Linked DNA regions of Actomonas aquatica. The protein of the gene in region 1 binds, or shares a complex with, the protein of each later gene. Links are inferred from orthologs where the notes say so. Each region holds a gene or a part of one and is shown on either strand. Other genes may lie near its edges.

Region 1 (5,605 bases):
GGTGAATCAAATCGAATACCATCCTTACCTGCAGAGTCCGGAACTGCTGGCGTATTGCCGGGAGAAGGGGATTCAGGTGCAGGCGTGGAGTCCGCTCATGCACGGCGGAGCGTTGCTGACCGATCCAGTGCTGGCGGAAATCGCGGCGCGCCGAGGCAAGACCATCGCGCAGGTGGTCCTGCGGTGGGATCTGCAGACGGGTGTGGTGACGATCCCCAAAACGGCGAAGGCGGCGCGCCTGCAGGAGAACGCCGACATCTTCGATTTCGAATTGGACGCGACGGAGATGGCTGCGATCGCCGCGATGAATCGCGATGAGCGCAGCGGGGCGGACCCGATGAATTTCTCGTTCTGAGGGGGGGGGGCGGGCGCGCGGGTGCGTGGGCCGTCAGGCGGTGATGAACTCCAACACCTCCGGTTTCACCAATTCCTCAAAGTCGGCGTAGCGCATCTGAATGACTTCGGTGTGCGTGCCGGCGTTGAACGCGATCTCTTCCTCTTCGGCCAAGGGACCGGCTACATATACCGGCAGGTTGTAGAGGTTGCCGAAGGGCGGCATGGCGCCGAGTTCGCAATCGGGGAAAGTCGCGCGAAACTCGGACTCGGTGGCGAGATGCACATCGAGGGTGCCGAGCATGTCGCGCAGCTCCGGCAAGTGGATGCGTTGATGGGCGGGGAGGACGACCATGGCCATGTTGCCATTGGCAAACACGATGACGGTCTTGGCGAAGTCGCGGCCGGAGATGTGTGAACGGGCGGCGATCTCTTGGGCGGTGTAAGCACGCGAGTGCTTGAGGGTGATGTAGCGGACGTCTCGGGAATCGAGGAAGTCCTGCACTTTTTGAGCGGGCATGGCGGGCTCCTTTCTCGCCTGCGTGCGGGTTTTGGGGGAGGGGCGGGGAGGAGGCTGGCGGCGCCACCGACGCAGGCTGGGGCGGCTGCGTCGTCAGCCGATGGCAGAAGGGTAGGCGGATTGGGGGGGCGTGCAACTCCCATCGGCCGCGTGACGTTTTCCACCGGAAATCGACCCGGCGGACTCGCATTGGCGTCCGGTTGCGCCTACTGCCTGCGCATGACGTCCACTCAGAATGGTTCTGTGCGCCTGTTTCGGTTCGCGGGTATTGATGTATGGCTGCACTGGTCCTGGCTGCTGGCTGCCTTGTTCCTCTTCCAGCTGCGCAGCCGCGCCTATGATTCGCCGGTGTGGGTGGGCATCGAGATCGTGGCGCTGTTTGGCATCGTGCTGCTGCACGAGTTTGGCCACGCGCTGGCCTGTCGGCAGACGGGGGGGCAGGCTAACAACATCGTGCTCTGGCCGCTGGGCGGGATCGCGTTTGTGAGTCCACCCCATCGCGCTGGAGCCCAGCTGTGGAGCATCGCGGCTGGGCCGTTGGTGAACGTGGCTTTAATCCCGATCATCTACTACGCCGGACGCCTACTCATCATGACCGATACCTTTACGGGCAGCGGCTACGGTGAGTTTTGGCGGTGGATGGCGTTCATGAAGGAGCTGAATATCAACTTGTTGATCTTCAACCTGCTGCCGATTTACCCGTTGGATGGCGGGCAGATTCTGCGGTGCTTGCTCTGGTTCGGTGTAGGGGACCGCAAGAGCCTGCTGTGGGCATCGGCGCTAGGCATCGTGGGAGCGATCGGGCTTGGGGCCTACGCGCTGATGATCGGACAGCTCTGGCTGGCGCTGATCACCGGCTTTCTTGGCATGAACAGCTGGCGCACATTTCACGCGGTGCGTCAGGCGACTTGAGGGGACGCCAGGAGGAGGGGAATCAGAGCGCTTCGAGCGCGGTCTTAGCTTCGAGGAAGGCCGCGTTGAGCTCCTCGATGCGCGGGGCGAGACCGTTGAGGTGCTCACGAGAATCGGCTTCAAGGTCCTTGGCCATGGCTCCGAGGCGCTGGGCGCCGACATTGGAGGAGCTTCCCTTTATGCTGTGGGCGGCGCGCGTGAACGTGGTCTGATCACCAGCGGCCAGCGACGTGCGCAGTTCGGTCAACCGCACCGGGGTGTCGGTCACAAAAATCTCGATGACCTCTTTGAGAAACGAATCGTCGCCCTCCTCGTCACCGAGCATGCGCAGGTTTTCGATAGCTTCTTGGTCAATGATAGGGAGGTCAGGCATGATCGCGGGGGTAGGTCAGAGTCAGACTATTGCAAAATGACGGGAGACTTCGTGGAGGGGCGAGGATTTTTAACCTAAGAGAATGGTGGGGAATCTACTTAGGGGTCGAGTGGCAGAACCCGACGAGCAGGCATGCTTTCCCGGGGTATTATCCTAATGCAGGAGGCTGTTTAACGACATATCATCGAATTTCGATGCGATGATATTAAACTTGCGACGGGTTTGTGTCGTAGGTTGCGTCTTCCGCGTATCCCTATGGCTAATTCATTCGTTTTTTCCTCTGAGTCGGTTGGTGAAGGCCACCCGGACAAAGTTTCCGATTTCATCTCTGACAGCGTGCTCGACGCTTGCCTCAGCATCGACCGCAACAGCCGTGTGGCTTGCGAGACGTTGGTGAAGTCCAACGTCGTGGTGTTGGCCGGTGAGATCACCATCCCGAAGCTCAAGGGCGCTCCGCTGGAGTCGGCCATCAATCTCGGGGAAATCGTGCGCGGGGCGATTCGCGAGATCGGCTACGTGAACGACGACGACGGTTTCCACGCCGACAAGGTTTTCATTCAGAATCTTCTCACCAGCCAGTCGGTCGACATCGGTCAAGGCGTCGACGCCCGTGAGGCCGAGGGTAAAACTCACGCCGAGCAAGGAGCCGGCGACCAGGGCATCATGTTTGGCTACGCCTGCAATGAGACGCCGGAGCTCATGCCGACCCCGATCATGCTTGCTCACCGTTTGGGCCGCGAGCTCACCAACCTGCGCAAGTCGGGCAAAGCCAAGTGGCTGCGCCCGGACGCGAAGTCCCAGGTTTCCGTGCGCTACGTCGACGGCAAACCGGCCGAGGTCGTGAACGTCGTGATTTCCACGCAGCACACCGAAAACGTGAAGCGCGCTGAGATCGAAAAGGTGCTCATTAACAAGGTCATCAAGAAGGTCATCCCGAAGGGACTGCTGACCAAAAACACTGAGTTTCTCATCAATCCGACCGGCCGCTTCGTCATTGGTGGTCCCGAAGGCGACTCCGGTCTCACCGGCCGTAAGATCATTGTGGATACCTACGGTGGCTGGGGCCGCCATGGTGGCGGTGCCTTCTCCGGCAAGGATCCGTCCAAGGTCGACCGTTCCGCCGCCTACATGGCGCGCTGGGCGGCCAAGAACATTGTCGCCGCGGGTCTCGCGCCGATCGCCGAGGTCCAGTTGGCGTATGCCATCGGTCATCCGGAACCGGTAAGCGTGTTTGTGGACACCTTCGATACCGGCACGGTGCCTGACAGCGTGATCGCCGATGCCGTGAAGGAAGTCTTCAGCTTCAAACCCGCCGCCATCGTAAAGCAGCTCAACCTGCTGCGCCCGATTTATCGCGAGACCACCAACTATGGCCACTTCGGCAAGGACGGTCTCCCGTGGGAAGCCACCACTAAAGCCAAGGCGCTCAACGCCGCGGTGAAGAAACTTACCAAATAAACCTCTCCCAAACACACCGCACTCAGAACCCATCTTAATCCATGTCTGAATCCACCGACTACAAGGTCCGCGACATCGGCCTCGCCGACTGGGGCCGCAAAGAAATCGCCATCTCCGAGCACGAAATGCCGGGTCTCATGGCCATCCGCGAAAAATTCCCCAACAAGCCGTTGGCCGGCGTGCGCATTACCGGTTCGCTGCACATGACCATCCAGACGGCGATCCTCATTGAGACGCTCGTCGACCTTGGCGCCACGGTCCGTTGGGCCTCCTGCAACATCTTCTCGACCCAAGACCACGCCGCTGCCGCCATCGCCGCTGCCGGCGTGCCGGTGTTTGCCTGGAAGGGCGAGACCCTCGAAGAATATTGGGACTGCACGTGGAAGGCTCTCGTCGGCCCCGACGGTCTCGGCCCGCAGCTCGTCGTCGACGATGGTGGTGACGTAACCCTGCTCCTGCACAAGGGCTACGAGCTCGAAAACGGTAGTGACTGGGTGAATACCGAGTCCGGTTCCGACGAAGAGGAAGTCATCAAGAAGCTCCTCAAGAAGGTTCACGCCGAGACCCCGACCATTTTCCACGATATCGCCAAGGAGTGGAAGGGCGTCTCCGAAGAGACCACCACCGGCGTGCATCGCCTCTACGAACTGGCCGAAAAGAACCAGCTCCTCGTGCCGGCCATCAACGTGAATGACTCCGTCACCAAGTCGAAGTTCGACAACCTCTACGGTTGCCGCGAGTCGCTGGCCGACGGCCTGAAGCGCGCCACCGACGTCATGATCGCCGGCAAGGTCGCCTGCGTGTGCGGCTACGGCGACGTCGGCAAGGGCTGCGCCCACTCCCTCAAGAGCTTCGGCGCTCGCGTGATTGTGACCGAGATCGACCCGATCAACGCCCTGCAGGCCGCGATGGAAGGTTACGAGGTTAACACCATCGAGAGCACGCTCGGCACTGCCGACATCTACGTTACCACGACCGGCAACAAGGACATCATCACCCTCGATCACATGAAGGGGATGAAGGACCAAGCCATCGTCTGTAACATCGGTCACTTCGATAACGAGATCCAGGTCGCCAAGCTCTACAAAGAAGCCGGCGTGACGCGGACCAACATCAAGCCGCAATACGACATGTTCACCTTCGCCGACGGCAAGAGCATCTACCTGCTCGCCGAAGGCCGCCTCGTGAACCTCGGTTGCGCCACCGGTCACCCGTCCTTCGTGATGTCGAATTCCTTCACCAACCAAGTGCTGGCTCAGCTCGACCTCTGGGAGAAGCGCGAGACCTACGTGCCGACGGTGATGCGTCTGCCGAAGCACCTCGATGAAGAGGTTGCTCGTCTGCACCTCGATCGCATCGGCGCGAAGCTCACCAAGCTCTCCCCGGCACAGGCCGCTTACATTGGTGTGTCGGTCGACGGTCCCTACAAGCCCGACCACTACCGCTACTAAACGGCGCTCACGGGCGGTCCTCGCTCGATTGTTCCTATTTTCCAAAGCCGGCCCGATCTGGGCCGGCTTTTTGTTGGAAGGCATGCCTTCCTAGATAACCTTACTAAATTACCTAAATTACTAAATCACACTTGATGGCGGGAGGTTCTCGGCTCAACTTCGCCGTTCGCTCATGAGCAACGACCAAGACGCCCCCCAGCCACTGTCTGCCAACGAAGGCATCAAAACTGCCTCCAACTTCCTGCGCGGAACCATCGCGGAGGAGCTGTTGGATGAGTCCACTGGCGCGATTTCCGAGGATAATCAGCAGCTCACCAAATTCCACGGTCTCTACCTGCAGGACGACCGTGACCTGCGCAAAGAGCGTCGCCAGGCCAAGCTGGAGAAGGCGTTCTCCTTCATGTTGCGCGTGCGTCTGCCGGGCGGTCGCTGCACCCCGGCTCAGTGGCTGGTGCTCGATCAGCTCGCCGATGAGCGCGCCAACGGCTCTCTGCGTCTCACCACGCGTCAGACTTTCCAGTTCCATGGCCTGTTGAAGGGCAACGTGAAGCCGCTCGT
Region 2 (2,956 bases), 5.4 Mb from region 1 along the record:
TCTACGCCAAGGCCGCTGAAGCCGCCCAAGCCGCTGGGGTTGATCCCGAGCAGGCTGCCGCCGCTGCCGCTGCTGCCGCCCAAGGTGGCGCCGAGCCGAAGTCCGACAAAAAGAAGTCCGACGGCGACGTGGTCGACGCCGACTTCGAGGTCGTCGACGACGAAGACGACAAGAAGAAGAGCTAAATCCTTTCGCGCACCGTGAGTGACCCCGTCACCTGCGGTGCGCTTTTTGTGATCCTACAAATCAACAACCTTATCCCAACAAACATCCAAACAACCCAATCATATGGCCAAAGTAAGCATTAAGCCCATCGGTGATCGCGTGCTCGTGCAGCACATCGAGGAAAAGGAACAGGTCCGTGGTGGCATCATCATCCCGGACGCCGCCAAGGAAAAGCCCCAAGAGGCCAAGGTCATCGCGCTCGGCACTGGCAAGAAGGACGAGAACGGCAAAGCCGCCGCCTTCGAAGTGAAGGTCGGTGACATGGTGCTCCTCAGCCCCTACGGCGGTTCCGAGGTCAAGGTCGACGGTCAGAAATACAAGCTGGTCCGCGAAGACGACATCCTCGGCGTGATCGTCTGATCCGGCGTTCGCCTCCGTATCCAAAGTTTAAACACAAAAGAATAACTTAAGCATATGTCCGCCAAACAACTTCTCTTCGACGAAGCCGCCCGCTCCAAGATCCTGAAGGGTGTCGAGCTCCTCTCCCGCGCCGTCAAAGTCACCCTCGGTCCGAAGGGCCGCAACGTCGTCATCGACAAGAAATTCGGCTCCCCGACCGTCACCAAGGACGGCGTGAGCGTCGCCAAAGAAGTCGAGCTTCCGGACGCCTACGAGAACATGGGCGCCCAGATGGTGAAGGAAGTCGCTTCCAAAACCTCCGACAACGCCGGTGACGGCACCACCACCGCGACCGTGCTCGCCGAGGCCATCTACCGCGAAGGTCTCAAGAACGTCGCCGCCGGTTCCAACCCGATCTTCCTCAAGCGCGGCATCGACAAGGCCGTCGAGGCCGCCGTTGCCCAGCTCCACAAGATCTCCAAGAAGGTCAACGACCGCGAAGAGATCCGCCAGGTCGCGACCGTGTCCGCCAACTGGGACACCGAGATCGGTGACATCATCGCCGACGCCATGGACAAGGTGGGCAAGGACGGCACCATCACCGTCGAGGAAGCCAAGTCGATCCAGACCACCCTCGACGTCGTCGAAGGTATGCAGTTCGACAAGGGTTACCTCTCCCCCTACTTCACCACCAACCAGGAGGCCCAGGAGGCTGTCCTCGAGGACGCCTACGTGCTGATCCACGAGAAGAAGATCTCCTCCCTGCAGGATCTCCTCCCGCTGCTCCAGTCGGTCTCCAAGACCGGCAAGCCCCTCCTCCTCATCGCTGAGGACATCGAGGGTGAGGCCCTCGCCGCTCTCGTGGTCAACAAGATCCGCGGCACCCTCAACGTCTGCGCCGTCAAGGCTCCGGGCTTCGGCGATCGCCGCAAGGCCATGCTCGAAGACATCGCCGTCCTCACCGGTGGCAAGTGCATCACCGAGGACCTCGGCATCAAGCTCGAGAACGTCGAGCTGTCCGATCTCGGTAAGGCCAAGCGCATCGTCGTCGACAAGGAAAACACGACCATCGTTGAAGGCGCCGGCAAGGCTTCCGACATCCAGGGTCGCGTGAAGCAGATCCGTCGTCAGATTGAGGAGACCTCCTCCGACTACGATCGCGAGAAGCTCCAGGAGCGTCTCGCCAAGCTCGCCGGTGGCGTGGCCGTCATCAACGTCGGCGCCGCGACCGAGGCCGAGATGAAGGAAAAGAAGGCCCGCGTGGAAGACGCCCTGCACGCCACCCGCGCTGCGGTGGAAGAAGGTATCGTCCCCGGTGGTGGCGTCGCGCTCCTGCGCACCGCCAAGGCCATCGACGACGTTGCCCTCGAAGGCGACGAGAAGATCGGTTCCACCATCGTGCGTCGCGCCATCGAGGCTCCCCTCAAGCAGCTCTGCGCCAACGCCGGTGTCGACGGTGGCGTGGTCGTTCAGACCGTGCTCAAGAGCAAGGGCTCCAACGGCTACAACGTCGCGACCGACGAGTATGTCGACCTGCTGAAGGCCGGCGTCGTCGACCCGACCAAGGTCACCCGCACCGCGCTCCAGAACGCTTCCTCCATCTCCGGTCTGCTCCTCACCACCGAGTGCATGATCACCGAGATCCCGGAGAAGAAGGACCCGATGCCCGCCGGCGGCGGTGACATGGGCGGCATGGGCGGCATGTATTGATCGCCCGGTCGTTCGACCAACGTATCCAAAATTATTCTACAAACCCGTCCCGCTCGCGCGGGGCGGGTTTTTTTGTGTGGCGGTCGAGTGGGGAGGCGAGAGGCTCAGCGCAGGCTGTCGGCCGCCGCGGCGACTTCGAGGGGCACGGCGGTATGGGCGATCCAACCGCGTGTGGCGTAGGTGGTGAGCCGATCGATCTCGCCGGGCAGGTGGCGGATCAGGTTTTCTCCCTTGGCGGCGAAGAGGCGGTATTCCTCGTCCCAAGTGGTGAGCGGCGGCACGCAGAAATAGCGGCTGCCGGCACCGGGACCCTGTTCCCGCCAGGTGAGGGCGACACGGCGCATGCGGTAGGGGCTGGCCACGAGCACCACGGAGGTGAGCGGCCACTGCAGGGTCTTGGCCTTGAGCGAAAGGTAGCGGATGTTTTCGCCGGTGTTGGTGGACTCGGTTTCGAGCAGCAGTGCGTCGGCGGGAAACTCCGGCAACATATCGTGCAGGGTGGCGGCAAAGGCCCGGGCTTCAGGTTGGCCGAGGTCGGCGGAGCCGGCGCCCACACCGCCGGTGAAGATGATGCGCGGGGCGACGCCGGCGCGCCACAGCTCGCCACATTGGCGGGCGATGCGTTGGTCGAAATGGCCGAATCCAATGATGGCGTCACAATGCTCCGGCGGCGTGCTGGAGC

Evidence for each region. Proteins that work in one complex are often made in the same cells at the same time.
Region 2: the proteins of metK (region 1) and groL are in contact, whole or in part, in a cryo-EM structure (PDB 8P4O), measured with the Escherichia coli proteins. The link is inferred for Actomonas aquatica from one-to-one orthologs.

Annotation. Positions count from the first base shown.
Region 1 is NZ_CP139781.1:449,468-455,072, forward strand. Bases 1,496-4,494 are described here. They hold metK (methionine adenosyltransferase), read left to right. Parts: upstream 1,496-2,393; coding sequence 2,394-3,596; downstream 3,597-4,494. Other genes in these bases: K1X11_RS01755 (M50 family metallopeptidase), read left to right, coding at 1,496-1,765; K1X11_RS01760 (Hpt domain-containing protein), read right to left, coding at 1,788-2,138; ahcY (adenosylhomocysteinase), read left to right, coding at 3,638-4,494. Outside these bases: K1X11_RS01745 (aldo/keto reductase), read left to right, coding at 1-355; K1X11_RS01750 (aminoacyl-tRNA deacylase), read right to left, coding at 389-853; more of K1X11_RS01755, read left to right, coding at 1,004-1,495; more of ahcY, read left to right, coding at 4,495-5,047; K1X11_RS01775 (NADPH-dependent assimilatory sulfite reductase hemoprotein subunit), read left to right, coding at 5,220-5,605. UniProt on the Escherichia coli protein: Catalyzes the formation of S-adenosylmethionine (AdoMet) from methionine and ATP.
Region 2 is NZ_CP139781.1:5,836,242-5,839,197, forward strand. It holds groL (chaperonin GroEL), read left to right. Parts: upstream 1-639; coding sequence 640-2,274; downstream 2,275-2,956. Other genes in the region: dnaK (molecular chaperone DnaK), read left to right, coding at 1-185; K1X11_RS22300 (GroES family chaperonin), read left to right, coding at 289-585; K1X11_RS22310 (YdcF family protein), read right to left, coding at 2,379-2,956.